One region of the Pantoea sp. X-Soil-MYKO-1785 genome, then DNA from elsewhere that is predicted to be linked to it. Evidence: predicted binding sites of a transcription regulator. Region 1 holds the regulator's gene; the other holds the start of a gene.

The links. The regulator PurR, encoded in region 1, represses purine synthesis genes. The targets are predictions, from matches to a motif close to CANGCAAACGTTTGCNTG.
Region 2: AC6I8D_RS01575 (nucleoside-specific channel-forming protein Tsx) is a predicted target of PurR. The motif match lies at 2,674-2,691, and genes of this name have one in related genera.

Annotation. Positions count from the first base shown of each region.
Region 1 is NZ_AP036000.1:1,795,761-1,800,101, forward strand. Features, by position in the region: gene punC (purine nucleoside transporter PunC) at 1-600, opposite strand, end outside; gene punR (DNA-binding transcriptional activator PunR) at 707-1,612, shown strand; gene purR (HTH-type transcriptional repressor PurR) at 1,609-2,634, opposite strand; gene cydH (cytochrome bd-I oxidase subunit CydH) at 2,916-3,005, shown strand; gene AC6I8D_RS08365 (C40 family peptidase) at 3,064-3,849, opposite strand; gene AC6I8D_RS08370 (Grx4 family monothiol glutaredoxin) at 4,214-4,341, shown strand, end outside.
Region 2 is NZ_AP036000.1:351,921-356,261, forward strand. Features, by position in the region: gene AC6I8D_RS01565 (LysR family transcriptional regulator) at 71-970, shown strand; gene yjdN (VOC family metalloprotein YjdN) at 1,046-1,483, shown strand; gene AC6I8D_RS01575 (nucleoside-specific channel-forming protein Tsx) at 1,575-2,441, opposite strand; gene AC6I8D_RS01580 (sensor histidine kinase) at 2,719-4,071, opposite strand; gene AC6I8D_RS01585 (response regulator) at 4,068-4,341, opposite strand, start outside.

The sequences.
Region 1 (4,341 bases):
CAGCAGGGTGAAAAAACCAGGCTGTGCGCCTTGTTCACCTTTGGCTTTACGGCTGCCCGGCAGGCGCAGGGTGGTAAGGATCAGCGCCACGGCAATCAGCGTCAGCACCAGGAAAATAGAACGCCAGTGAAAATGGCCGATCAGCCAGGCACCCAGCAACGGTGCCAGCGCCGGTGAGAGCGCCACCAGCGGCATAATGGTGGCGAACACTTTGTTGGCCCGCGCCGCCGGATAGCGATCGACTACCAGCGCCTGCCAGCTAACGGCTGCGGCACAGACGCCGATCGCCTGAACAAAGCGCAGCGCCAGCATCAGATAAATATCATTGACCCACAGCATACCGGCGCAGCCGACGGCAAACAGCGCCAGACCGGCCAGCAATACCGGCTTGCGGCCGATGCGGTCTGACAGTGGTCCCCAGAACAGCTGACCGCAGGCAAATCCCGCCAGGAACAGGCTCATACTGGCGCTGATCAGGCCGGGTGAGGTGTTAAAGGTTTGCTGCATCGCGCCAAAGGCGGGCAGGTACATATCGGTGGCTAAAAAGCCCAGCATGCTCAGCAGAGCGAGATACGGCATAAATCCTTTTGACGGTGACATCTGATTCTCATTTTGCAGGTTGAACGCGGCAGAGTGTAAAAGGTGCGTTTGCCGCTGTGAAACGCTAATATTTGCCGGTTGCTGTTAAAAAATTTGAAGGCAGATTATGTGGTCAGAATATGCTTTAGAGGTGGTGGATGCGGTGGCGCGCGGTGGCAGCTTCAGCGCCGCGGCGCAGGAGCTGCATCGGGTGCCGTCAGCTATCAGCTACACCGTGCGTCAGCTGGAAACGTGGCTGGCGGTACCGCTGTTTGAGCGCCAGCATCGCGAGGTGGTATTAACCCCCGCCGGCGAGCATTTTGTCCGGGAAGGGCGCAGCGTTATCAAAAAAATGCTCGCCACCCGCCGCCAGTGTCAGCAGCTGGCTAACGGCTGGCGTGGACAGCTGAGTATTGCGGTCGACTGCATCGTCAAGCCGCAGCGCACCCGGCAGTTAGTCAAGGATTTTTACCGCCATTTCCCCGACATGGAGTTGCACATCAGTTATGAAGTGTTTAACGGCGTCTGGGATGCGCTGGCCGATGATCGGGTTGAAGTGGCTATCGGTGCCACTCAGGCGATACCGGTCGGCGGACGCTTTGCCTTTCGCGACATGGGGACGCTCAACTGGCGTTGTGTGGTGGCGCACCACCATCCGCTGACCGGGGTGAGCCAGATTGACGACGACACCCTGCGCAGCTGGCCGTCGCTGGTGCTGGAAGATACCTCGCGCGCGCTGCCGCGCCGGATGACGTGGACGCTCGACAATCAGCGTCGGCTGGTGGTGCCGGAATGGCAGACCGGACTGGATTGCGTGCTGGAGGGATTGTGCGTGGCGATGGTGCCTGGGCATCTGGCGCGGCCATTACTGGACAGCGGAGCGCTGGTAGAATTAACGTTGCCGGTCGCGTTTCCGGACAGTCCCTGTTGCGTAAGCTGGGCGGAAGATCGCGCATCACCGGCAACGGGCTGGTTACTCAGCTATCTGGGTGATGCGCAAACGCTTAATCAGGAGTGGTTAAGCGAAGATTAACGGCGGTAGTCGCGGAACGGACCGTCAGCCACCGAACGGCGTTCAATCAGCGTTGGGTGTACTTCGATGGTCTGAGAAATCTCACGTTTACTGGTGATGCGATCCAGCAACATCTCCAGCGCTTTCTCACCCAGTTGCGCTTTTGGCTGATGCACCGTGGTCAGCGCAGGCGCAAAGTAGCGCGCGTTGCGCACATTGTCATAACCGATCACCGAAATGTCCTGCGGCACCCGCAATCCCATCTCATCGGCGGCGCAAATCGCGCCCATCGCCATGATATCGCCCCCGCAGAACACCGCAGTCGGACGCTGTTTCTGCGACAGGATCTGCTGCATCGCCTGATAGCCCGACTCCGGCTCGAAGTCGCCCTGCACGATCCATTCGGCACGCGGCTGAATGCCTGCTTCTTCCAGCGCCTTGAGGAAACCCGCGTGACGTCCGCCGCCGGTGTTGCGTTCCATCTGGCCGGGAATCGCGCCAATATCACGGTGACCGCGCTCAATCAGATAACGTCCGGCCAGGTAGCCGCCCTGAAAGGCATTATCCAGCACCGTGTCGGTGAAGTCAGCGCGTGATTCACCCCAGTCCATCACCACCATCGGGATATTGCGATTCTCTTCCAGCATCTTTAACAGATCGTCCGGATACTCAGAGCACATCACCAGCAGTCCATCGACGCGCTTCTGCGCCATCATGCTGAGATAGGCACGCTGCTTTTGCAGGTCGTTGTGCGCATTGCCCAGAATCAGGGTGTAGCCTTTATCGAAGCAGTGATTCTCCACCGCTTCAATAATTTCAGCAAAGTAGGGCGCTTCGCTGGAGGTTGCCAGCAGGCCCAGCGTTTTGGTGTGATTCACCTTCAGGCTGCGCGCCACCGCGCTCGGTGAATAGTGCAGTTCCTGAATCGCCTGCCAGACCGCGTTGCGCGTCTCTTCAGCGACAAAACGCGTTTTGTTGATGACGTGCGAAACGGTGGTCGTTGAGACGCCGGCGCGTTTTGCCACATCTTTAATTGTTGCCATTAAAATCGGACTCCAGGGCTTATCTAACGCAATGATAAGCATAATGTTAAACGTTTGCGTCTGCTCAGGGTTTTCCCCGCAATTATGCAGCTTTTCTGACCGGTAAACAGGCGTCTGGCGGGTAATGAGCGCCTGAAAAGGAGAGCAAACGGAACCGGGATTGCGCGCGTTGCGCAACAAAGGCAGGATTCTAACAAGGCTGAACGGATAAAACGAGATTTTTACCAGCCCCTATGGGAAAATGGCTTATCCCTACAAAATATGTGACTAAGGAGCGCTAAATGAGTACTGATTTGAAACTGGCCCTGATGACTACCGTCGGCTGTCTGCTGATGATCGTCGCCTTTAGCTTTACAGCGGTGCTGCACTAATGAAAAAGCCGGGCATCGCCCGGCTTTTCTCTGTTTGATTTTCGCGTAGCGAAGCCGCTTAACGAATGGTTTTCGGGGTCATTACCCGCCGCGCGCCGATGTAGTGGCGCTGCCAGTAATCTTCACCCAGCGCACTGATCTGAATATCTTTGCCGGTGCGAGGTGACTGAATAAATTTGCCGTTGCCGAGATAAACCCCAACGTGATCGGCGGTGCCGCGACCATTAATCCGGAAGAAGACTAAATCGCCTTTCTCCAGCGACTCGCGTTTTACCGGCGCGGCGTCGCGCAGGTGGTACATCTCATTGGCGGTACGCGGGATCTTAAACTTGACCAGATCTTTATAGGCGTACCAGACTAGGCCGCTGCAGTCGAAACCGGTGTGCGGTGAGGTGCCGCCCCACTGATAGGGTTTGCCCAGCTGGCCCATCAGCTTGGTCATCGCCGTCTCACGCGCTTTCTGGTAGCGCTGACGATGTGACTTGCTCATTTTAATGGTGCCGATGTCACTGCTGCTGGCGTCTGCGGTTTTGAGCGTACGCTGATGGCCGTAACGTTTTTTACTGGCGGTTTTGAGTGGAGTTTTGCTTTTCTTTGCGGAAAGATGGCTGGCGCTGAGTTCGCTTTTTTTCTGTTTTTTGAGTTTGAGCTTCTGGATCGGGCTGACGCGTGTTTTCTTCGCCGACGTTTTCAACGGGCGACGCTTGCGGCGCTCATCTTCGCGCGCACTCTTTTTCTCTGCTTTATGCGAACTGACATTCACCGGCGCCTGCGGGGAAGCAGAAGCGATGTTGAAGAACAGTTGCGCAAAGGCAAGGATGAAAAGCGTAATGATTAAACGCATAGTCCGGTTTTAGTTAAGTTGTCAGGGCCACTACGCACCACGACAAAGTTGGGAATAATCTGATCCAGGATCAGTGCCGAAGCCATTCTAGTCCAGTTCGCCTGAAAACCGTAACGCCTTTTTTTATTAATCTTTCGGACACGCACAGTTGTGTCGAAAATGAGCATTTTCAGCATCTTATATCTACAAAACTATTGCAAATTATTAATATGTTACCTGCGGTTAATAATCATGGGTTAACAGGGCCGAAAACAGGAGTTAACAAACATGGCGATTTAATCGGGCAACGGCCAAAATCTCGTTTTCAGTCCTGGGGCGAAGTCGCTACAATAAACAAACACGAAGTAATGAATTAAGGAAGGCAATTATGAGTACTGTAGAAAAAATTCAGCGCCAGATCGCAGAAAACCCGATCCTGCTGTACATGAAAGGTTCCCCGAAACTGCCAAGCTGCGGTTTCTCTGCGCAGGCGGTTCAGGCGCTGTCAGCCTG
Region 2 (4,341 bases), 1.4 Mb from region 1:
ACACAATGGTAATAACCGGCATAAGATGCGAATATCTTGTGACTGATAAACAACGGTTATCACAAAATCTATGTCTGCCAACCTCAAGCTTCATCAGCTGCGCGCCTTTGTCGACGTGGCGCGCCAGGGCAGTATCCGGGCGGCGAGCCGTCTTTCCGGGCTTTCGCAGCCAGCATTAACCAAAGCGATTCAGGAACTGGAGCGTGAACTTGGCGCACGGCTGTTTATCCGTCGTCAGCAGGGCGTGGTCTTAACCGACATCGGTGATAACTTTTTTCGTCATGCCAGTCTGGTTCTGGCCGAGCTGCGGGTGGCGCAGGAGGATATCCAGCAGCGGCTGGGGCTGGGCGGCGGTCAGGTGAACATTGGCGTCGGCGGCAGCGTGGCACGCACCATCATGCCGCAGGTGATTAACCAGTTTCATCGTGAATACCCGCTGGTGAAGGTGCGCATCGTCGAAGGGCAGCTGGTGTCGATGGTACATGAGCTGCGGCAGGGTGCGCTCGATTTCACCATCAATACTTACGATCAAAGCCATCTCGATCAGGAGTTGATGTATGAACGCATGATGGAGCGTGAGTACAAAGTGGTGGTGCGTAAGGGCCATCCGCTGGAAAAAGCCCGTTCGCTGGCCGAATTACAGCAGGCTGACTGGACCATGCCGACGCCCAAGGGCAGCTATTATCGCCTGCTGCACGATCTGTTCGACGAACGCGGCATGGCACCGAAAATCGTGGTGACCTGTGAAACCTTTATGGCCTGTACCAGCCTGGTGGCGCAAAGCGATTTCATCAGTATTTTATCGGTGGATGTGATCGACGATCCGATTCTCGGCCGGTCGCTGGTGGCGCTGACGCTGGATGAGCCGTTGCCCAAAGCGATGTTTTATCTGATTCAGCGTAAGGATACTGCGCTGACCCCGATGAGCAGTTATATGGCGCAGTTATTTCGCCGTTATTGCCAGCGCTGAGCGGCAGCGTTCTTTCATCGTCTACACTTGGTGTATTCGCGTAAACGTGAGTTCAACCCACAATCGGAGGTGACGATGCAAGTCTGTCCATATCTGTTTCTCTATGGTCGCTGTGAAGAGGCAATCGGGTTTTACCTGCAGGCCACAGGCGGGAAACTGCTGGAGAAAATGACCTTTGGCGACATGCCAGAGCAGGGCGAGCAGGTCGGCGATCAATCCGCGCCGCCACAGCCGCCGGAAAAAATCATGCACGCACATCTGCGCATCGGTCAGGGAGAGTTGATGCTGAGCGACGGTAACACCCAGAAGCCGCCTGCGTCCGATCATGCTGGTTACGCGGTCAGCCTCGCCACCACTGACGCGGAGCAGGGTAAAACCTGGTTTGAGAAACTGTCAGTGGGCGGTAAAGTGACGACCCCGTGGCAGGAGACGTTCTGGTCGAATGGATTTGCGATGTTTATCGATAAATTCGGCATTCCATGGCGCATTAACGTGGTGAAACCGCAGGAATAATTGCGTGGATTAGCCGATCGGCGCCGGCAACAGCGGCGCCGTTTTCAGGTCACAGTCACTGTGGCCAGCTTTGCAGCCAGCCACGTGCTTATCAGAAGTTGTAACCCGCTACCAGATAGTAACCCCAGCCGGTCGATTTCACTTCAAACGGACCGTTGCCGAAATTCAGCTCCTGCCCATCCGCCCACTGACCGCCATTGTGGAAATAACGCGCCACGGCCGAAAAGTGCCAGTGATCGTAACCCAGCGACAGGATGTGACTGGAGGCGATAGAGTTGCTGGTGCGCGACGATCCGCCTTTCTCGTTAAGATCGGAGCCCCAGTCAAAGTTGGTAAAGCCTACATAGCCAAGGTTACCGCCCCACAGCGTGGTGATCGGCACGAAATATTTCACCTTGAAGCGATAGCCATCCCAGCTGTTTTCATTCGCGGCGCCGTAGTTTTCCCACTGGTATTTGGCATAAACGTTGAGTGACAGGCCCACATCGCTGTGGGTATCGATATCGGTGCCCAGACCCATGTACCAGGTGTTCTGGCGGTTATCGCTGTTACGGCCCATGTCGTAAATGTAGTTATTGGCGAAATACCACTCTTTGAACGGTCCAAACGCCAGGCTGGTACCGGTCAGTTTGTCGATTGAGAAGCGCGGTTCAATCTCCATAAACATCGGAGAACCGTGGTCAAAGATACCGTTGGCGTTGCTGTTACCGACGCCGAAGAAGTTGGTCAGATCGAGATAACCATAAAAATCGAACCAGTCTTTTTTGGCAAACGCTTCATATTCCAGATAAACGTCGTTGTTGAACTGTGGCCCAAAGCGGGTGTGGTAGCTGCCCACCACGTTTACGCTCTGATGCCACCAGTCGGACAGGTATTGCGGATCGCTATCAGCGGCTTGCGCAACACCTGTCCAGGAACATGCCAGCACGGCACCTGCTATCAACGTTTTGAATTTCATTATCATTAACCACATGCTTTTGACCGCTGCACAGCAGGCGCAGTCAGAGAGAAGTCGATCCCTGGGTGGGGAGTGAGTTATTCAGGACAAAACAGCCAGTTTTCAGCTCGCGTAGCGTGCCTGCAACACAGCGATAGAAAATAGATTTTGCTCACGTTTGTCAAAAAGTGTTGCATTACAATTCAGTGAAAATGTGATGCGCTTCACAATAATGGCAGTAAGCGAACGGAACCAGGCAACCGTTTACGTTGTCTGGTTCGTGATCAAATGGGCGGGATCAGGGAAAAGTGACGCGGACCTGCAAACCACAAATGGCACCCTGTGGCGTCAGGCAATTGGAGAGGGCGACCTGAATCTGATGCTTCTGCGCGACGCTGCGCACAATCGATAAGCCGAGGCCGCTGCCCTGCGCCTTAACGTCAGGCGAACGGGTGAATCGGTCAAAGGCGCGTTCAATAAAGGCTTCCGGCATTCCCGGTCCGTTATCGACGATATCGACCACCGTCCGGCCCGCCACCCGATGCAGCAGAACATCCACCAGGCTGCCTTCCGGGGTGTGCAACATGGCGTTACCAATCAGGTTATCAAACAGGCTGCGCAGTTCAGACCGACTGGCCTGCAGACGATACTGGGTCGAACCATTAAAGCCGATATCAATGCCGCGTTTATCCGCCACCACCATTAACTGTTCAATGCTCTCTTTCAGCAGATCTTCCAGTTCAATTTGCTCAATGCTGGCGACCACACTTTGATCTTCCTGACGTGACACGTTCAGTAACTGGGTTACCAGATGCCGGGTGCGCGTCACGCCCGCTTCGAGCTGACTGAACTGCCGGCTGGCCTCGCCAGGCTGAATATGCTGCCGCAGGTTCTCCAGCTGCAACGTGACAGCGGTGACCGGCGTACGCAGTTCATGGGCGGCATCTTCGAGGAACTGCCGCTGCGACGACCAGGCCTCACGCAGCTTGTTCAGCAACGAGTTATACGCGGCGACCAGCGGCAGGATCTCATCCGGCAGCCCTTCGGGTGAGACATTGTGCGGATGGTGCGTCTCCTGCGCCGCAATCTGCCGCGAGGCGACCTGCAGATCGCGGGTGATCTTGCGGACCACCAGCCAGATCACCAGCAGCGATAGCGGCATCATCAGGATCAATGGAATGATCGCCGCCAGCGCCCGTTTTACCATCAGCGCTTTCATGTAGCTGAGATTGTGCATCACCTGAATGGTCTTGATCTCACTGCCAGGCTGGCCCGGTCGGGTGTAGATGCGCCATTCACAGTCATCACAGTGCCCTACGTCTACATCACGGTAACCGCGCTGGGTTTGCAGCGGCGCGTGCAGTTCCGGCCATGAGCTGGCGCGCAGCCGGCCCTGGTTATCCCACAGCTGTACCACAAAGGCGCTCTTGGCTTTATCAGGCGTGATCAATGGTGTCAGCGCCGGCATCTGTTTGTTGGTGGACCAGGCATCAGCGATTTTCGACAGCTGATCGTCCTTCATGGTGCCCATCATATCGCCGTAGCAGCTGAAGAAATACCAGGTGACGCCGCCGATCATCAGCAGATGAATAATCAGCAGCGTACTGAGTAATTTATTGCGCAATGAGCGCATAAAGGGGAACGATTTCATATTGCCGGCACCCGCCAGCCCAGTCCGCGGACGTTACGAATCGCGTCGTTATCCAGTTTGCGCCGCATCCCGTGAATCAGCACATCGACCGCGTTGCTGCTCACTTCGTCGCCCCAGCCGTAAATGCGATTCTCCAGCTGCTCGCGAGAAAGAATGGCACCCGGACGCTCCAGCAGAGCATAAAGCAGGGCATATTCACGCGCGGTCAGCTGCTCGCGCTGGCCCTTATACAGCACTTCACGGGTCATCATATCCAGCTGCACGTCGCCA